Regions from separate parts of the Limosilactobacillus urinaemulieris genome, predicted to be linked through region 2. Evidence: a T-box and tRNA genes for the amino acid it is inferred to sense, from the RefSeq annotation. Region 2 holds a T-box; the other holds one or more tRNA genes.
What was found. The T-box of region 2 lies ahead of tyrS (tyrosine--tRNA ligase). A T-box ahead of a tRNA ligase gene usually reads a tRNA of that ligase, here a tRNA-Tyr.
Positions count from the first base shown of each region.

Region 1: it encodes a tRNA-Tyr, which carries the amino acid that the T-box ahead of tyrS (tyrosine--tRNA ligase) is inferred to sense. The anticodon was not compared.

Region 1 covers NZ_CAKOBX010000013.1:19,002-22,138, reverse strand. Annotated here, with positions in the region: gene MR181_RS08460 (peptide MFS transporter) at 1-1,101, shown strand, start outside; tRNA gene MR181_RS08455 (tRNA-Tyr) at 1,370-1,452, shown strand; tRNA gene MR181_RS08450 (tRNA-Gln) at 1,463-1,534, shown strand; gene MR181_RS08445 (hypothetical protein) at 1,610-2,251, shown strand; partial or broken gene MR181_RS08440 (MFS transporter) at 2,329-3,137, shown strand, end outside.
Region 2 covers NZ_CAKOBX010000014.1:21,120-24,256, reverse strand. Annotated here, with positions in the region: gene tyrS (tyrosine--tRNA ligase) at 1-1,232, opposite strand, end outside; T-box leader at 1,288-1,490, opposite strand; gene MR181_RS08590 (hypothetical protein) at 1,586-2,593, opposite strand; gene MR181_RS08585 (folate family ECF transporter S component) at 2,794-3,137, opposite strand, start outside.

The sequences.
Region 1 (3,137 bases), on a different contig from region 2:
TCTGAAATGGTTGGGGGCCTGTACAGTCCGGATGACGAACGGCGTGATTCCGGTTTTAGTATGTTTGTTTTCGGGATTAACTTGGGTGCAGCTGTTGCGCCATGGGCTGTTCCGTGGGCTGCTAATGGCTTTGGTTTACACTTGTTCGGTAATGAAATGAACTTCCATGCTGGTTTCTCACTAGCTGCAATCGGAATGTTCTTTGGGTTACTACAATATACTCTTGATGGTCGGAAGTACCTTTCTAAGGACAGTCTTTATCCTAATGACCCAATTGAAAAAGATGATTTGCGGCCAATTATTATCTGGACACTTGTTGGTGTTGCTGTCTTAGTAGTTGTCCTTGGGTTATTAGCTGCTATGGGTCAGCTTAACATTACGAATATCATTAACATCATTACGTTTATCGCAATTGCACTGCCAATTTACTACTTCATTATGATGTTAAACTCCAAGAAGGTTACGAAGCCTGAAAAGTCACGGGTTATTGCTTACATCCCACTTTTTATTGCAGCAGCAATTTTCTGGGCAATTGAAGAATCAGGTTCAGTTGTTTTAGCATTATTTGCTGAACAACGGACAGTTCTTCACATTGGTAGCTGGCACTTTGCAGCTGCCAACTTCCAGACGTTGAACCCATTATTCATTATGATCCTGACACCAGTATTCGTTGCTCTGTGGGATCACTGGAAGGGTCAACCAAGTGCTCCTGGTAAGTTCTCTGCAGGGCTTGTCTTTGCTGGATTATCATACATCTTAATGGCTTTCCCAGGAATGATGTACGGAACAGCAGGTCGTGTTAGTCCATTCTGGTTAGTTGGTTCATGGTTTATCGTTGAAATTGGTGAAATGTTAATCTCACCAATTGGTTTGTCAGTAACGACTAAACTTGCACCAAAGGCCTTTAAGTCTCAAATGATGAGTATGTGGTTCTTGGCTGATTCAGCTGGTCAAGCTGTGAATGCCCAAATTGTTAAGTACTACTCATCCGCAACTGAAGTACCTTACTTCATGATTGTCGGAATCGTAAGTATCGTCTTTGGTATCATTCTGATGTTCTTTGTTAAGAAGATTCACAGTTTGATGGATGGTGTAAATTAACCTGCTTGTAAATTGCAATTATTTAAGATGAAACAACCTAAGATTAGTTCAGAACGAAAAAACAATTGTTCTGAACTTTTTTGTTACTCTAAAGATAGAGCTAAGGTCGAACATGCTCCCAGGGGCCGCGCGTTCGTATTTGAACTTAGTAAAAGTATTTATGTCACATTCTCTTTTTGATTTTTCTCAAAAAAGTCCTTGCAATTTTAAGCAAAATTCGATATTATAATAAACGTTGATTGTTACTACTTAACTATCACGTTGTTATGGAGGAGTAGCGAAGTCTGGCTAAACGCGACGGTCTGTAAAACCGTTCCTTCGGGTTCGGCGGTTCGAATCCACCCTCCTCCACTTTTATTATTGGGCTATAGCCAAGCGGTAAGGCAACGGTTTTTGGTACCGTCATGCGCTGGTTCGAATCCAGCTAGCCCAACTGCCAAAGTCACCAACTGTTTGGTTGGTGGCTTTTTTGTTTATATTTAATCGTTAATATGAAGGGGAAATTACAATGCCTAAGCAAGGGCAGTTTGCCAAGTCTAGTCGTCTAAAACAGCTGAATCAATTTAAAGTAAAACAGCATTCTCAGCAAAACGTAATTGATGATGAACAATTTGTGGACTACGTAGTCTTAAGATTTAATTTGACAAGTAAGAAAAGGTTGGAAAAAAATATTCAAGAAAGTAATCAACGCTTCTTGATTGAAATCCTAGATGCTTGTCAAGAACAGAACCTAGATTTAACCGCCACTATTCCAGAATTATTGCAAAAGTTAAATAGTCGGGTTCCCTGGCAATTTTACCGGCAGATTATTGCGGGATGGGAAGTCCTTCAGCAGTTTATCCGTCGTGAACTTCCGGGAGTACCGCTAAAAAAACAAATCCTTGTTTCAGGAACGCTTACTAAAGAAGATTTAACTAAAATGGTGGCAGAGGAATTAGCAACTAAGGCGACCGCGATGACATTCTTAAATCACCCAGTTAACAAGCAAATCCAAGAAATGACGAAAAGTCGTCTTCTCCAAGCGGTTTACCAAGAAAATAAAATTAACTGGCAGCAGATCACAACTTTATTTAAACCTTTTCCATTAACAATTGATCCTCAATTAGATCAGGGAACGAAAGAGTGGTTAATGGCATTGGAAAAAGATTAATCAGCTGTTAGAATAATAAGGGATGCTGTGGCGGAGCTTATCGCCATGGCTTTTTTGATCTAAATTGAGATGAAAAGATGATAGAGAAGATAAAACAGGGTAACCATACCTATGCGGCGATTTTTTCAATGGCATTATTAACCTTCGTCGGGATTTTAAACGAAACCGCAATGAACGTTACTTATCCGGAACTAGTAACGGTCTTTGGCGTCTTCCTAGATATTATCCAGTGGATTACTACCGGATATTTATTAATGGTGACAATTGTTATGGGAACAACGGCATACCTCTTACGACAATTTCCTGCACAAAAATTGGCACTTGTTGCTGTTGGGATGTTTGTTATTGGGGATGTAATTGGCGCCTGCGCAACTAATTTCCCGGTATTATTGGTTGCAAGGTTAATTCAGGCGATGGCTACGGGATTGTCGACACCAATTCTCTTCCATTTAATTTTTACGGAAATTCCGGCTAATCGGAAGGGAATCATGACCGGGTTTGCAGGAATGGTGATTTCGTTTGCCCCCGCAATTGGACCCACATACGGTGGAATTGTTTCAGAAACAATGTCTTGGCGGATGATTTTTTGGTTAATCTTACCGTTAGCCTTAATCAGTTTAGTTATTGGTCAGCTGACTATTGATACTCGGCCAATTGGTAATCCTAAGCGTTTTAGTTACTTGAGTTTATTTTATTAAGCTTGGCATTAGTTCTGGTTGTGTATTCAGTATCCTTGATTGGTAATGTCGGTTTAACGGGACGATTCTGGTTTAGTTTATGTTTAGGAATAATTTTCTCCTTGCTATTTATTTACGTTAATAATTCAGGACATTCCCAATTATTGAATCTTTCAATTTTTCGGGTAGTTCCAATTCGCCTCTCAACC
Region 2 (3,137 bases):
TAACGTTTCTTTCCGCGACGAACGATCACAAACTTGCCATCAAAGTGACTGCTTGAATCGATCTCTGCATCAACATCAGTTACCTTTTCACCATTAATATGGATAGCACCATTTTCAACATCTTGTCGTGCTTGACGACGTGATGGTTCAATCTTGGTGTCATCAACCAACCACAAAATGATATTCTTCTTTTCATTAGCTACTTCTACTGAAGGGACATCCTTGAAAGCTTGTTCAATTTCCTCAGTAGTTAAGTCAGCAACATCTCCAGAGAACAATGCCTTAGTAATCCGTTGAGCTTCGGCCAATCCTTCTTCGCCATGAACGAACTTAGTAACTTCTTCAGCTAAGCGCCGTTGAGCTTCTCGCTTCCATGGTTCTTTTTGAACTTTCTCGGCTAAATCATCAATTTCATCTTTAGATAAGAAGGTAAAGTATTTGAGGTATTTAACAACGTCACGATCATCCTGGTTAATCCAGAACTGGTAGAATTCGTATGGTGAAGTCTTCTTTGGATCAAGCCAAATAGCACCACCAGCAGTTTTCCCGAATTTTGTTCCGTCAGCCTTTAACATCAACGGAATGGTCAGCCCGTATACCTTTGCGTCCGGTCCTTCTACCTTATGAATCAAATCAATTCCGGCAGTAATATTCCCCCATTGGTCTGACCCACCAATTTCAAGCTGCACGCTATTATTTTGGTAAAGGTGCAGGAAGTCTACCGCTTGAAGAATTTGGTAAGTAAACTCAGTAAAGGAAATCCCTGAGTCAAGTCGACTTGCAACAACTTCCTTGTTTAGCATTGTATTAACGTTAAAGAGCTTCCCAAAATCACGTAAAAAGTCAATCATGGTAAAGTCCTTCAGCCAAGTATAGTTATCAACAATCGTAAAATTCTCAGTACCGAAAAGCTTCTTCATTTGTTCGGTAAGAGCCTTCTTATTGTGCTCTAACTGTGATTCAGTTTGAAGGGTCCGTTCTGTTTTCCGTCCAGATGGATCACCAATTGCACCAGTTCCACCACCAATAATAATAACTGGGTGATGCCCTGCTAACTGGAATCGTTTAAGAATCATGAAGGGAATTAAGTGGCCAATATGAAGACTATCCCCTGTCGGATCAGTTCCACAGTACAGACCAATGTTCTTGTTTTCAGTTAATTCCTTTAGTGCTTCTTTATCAGTAGTTTGGTTAATGGCACCACGCCACTCAAGTTCATCAATAATGTTCATCGTATTGCCTCCTATATCATGTTTCAGATCAAAAAATCCCCAACTCCATATTGAAGTCAGGGACGATTTACCGCGTTACCACCTTGAATTGCAACTACTAATCCAGTAATTGCCTCTCTAGTCGATAACGAGACGATCCGTTCAAAATTGAAAAGCTCCGTAAGTGTAATTCGTTAGCCAACCGCATTAAACTTTCAGCAACCGTTTAATCTCTAATCTACTAGTTGGCAAACTACTAAATTACATCAACGCCTTTATTATTGCCGTCATTGTACCTAGAGAGTTAGTACTTTGTCAAGATAAAAAGGAAGCCACCGAATCTATTTCTTTCGTGACTTCTCTTTAACTAACAATTATTTATTTTCTTGTTTCTTCTTATCCTGCTTTTGTTTAGCTTTCTTTACCTTTTTCTTTGGTGTATAAACTTCATGAACATAAGCTTCACCAGTTAATTCAGCAACTGGCTTAAACGTGTCAGCAAAGTCTTCATCCAAGTTAGCGGTTTTCTTTGCTTCTTCATAGTAAAGGGCCCCACTGGCAAAAATCACTGGCAAGTAAGCAGCAAAGCCAAGAATCATTAACAACAAGCCAATGTATATCAACGCGTAAGTGGCGGTGTAAATACCCCAGTATGCTAAAGCACCAAAAATGACTTCCCAAACAACCATTGGGATAAAGATTACTACAAGCATGATCAATAGGTAGTTCCACTTGCGCCCGCCCATAAACCGTCGACTAGCAGTTAGGGCATGGCGCATTGATTGACCAAGGAATTGTGGCTGACGATCACGGTAAAGGAAATTAGCTTGAGAATATTCAATTCCCTTCCATGCCATTACAATGTCGTTCAGTATCCGGCAAACAATTACTAATGCTTGGTTTTTAGCAACTAATCCGCCAATAATATCTAATGGCAAGCTCCACAGGAATACAAACAAGCCAGTGTAAAGAATGATCCGCCATAATTGATTCTTCCGCAAGTGTTTATAGTGCATCCATACTGAGCCAGCACTGACAATTTGTTCAGGGTGGCGAACCTTATCCTGATAAGTAAATTGTGCGGCCGTGGTAAAGAATGAATAGAAGAATGACAATGCCACTAAAATCACAATTGCAAGAAGCAATTCAAGCAAAGCCAATCCAATTGCTGCAGGTGATGCCATCCCGTACATAATCATCATCATGGCCATCCCCATTGAACTTAATATCCCCTGGGCAAAATAACCAACAATAAATGATAATGCGAGGAAAATAATCATCACTCCGCCAAGTGGCCACATTGAAGTTTGGTAATGTGGCTTAACTAGTTCCTTCAGATCATGAATGAACTGTTTTAAGGATAAATGATAACGTTTCTTCATTTAATACTCTCTCCAATTATTTCAGAATATATTTTTCATCATAACACAAAACGAACAAAGCTCAATTTTCATGGTGCTTTTTTCATAAAAAATTCAAAAAGTGCTCACCATCACAGTCAGCAAGCCGATTAATGATGGTCAGCACTCTAAATTATCTTCTATTAAAATCTTCGTCAAGATTCACCAAATTGCTGCAGGAGTTATACCCTCAAATTAATCTTGCTCAATCGCTTCAAAATAAGGAAAACAATAATCCCTTCTAAAGGCCAAGTAATGACTTCTTTAGGCAATCGGATAAGCAAAAGCGCCCAGAATGTTTTTCCAGTACTTCCGGTATTTAAGCTCATAATGTAAATCCAAAGCGTTGTAAAGATAACATTAGTTACTAAAATTTGGAAGAACTCATAAATTAGTGCCCGTTGCCAAGTAACTTTCTGGTTATACAGGAACATCCCCGCTAATACACCAGAAACAAAGGCTGAGAAGGTAAATCCCGGAAAAAAGGCGGTTCCAGAATTAAGAATGGTGTTACTAATAATATCAT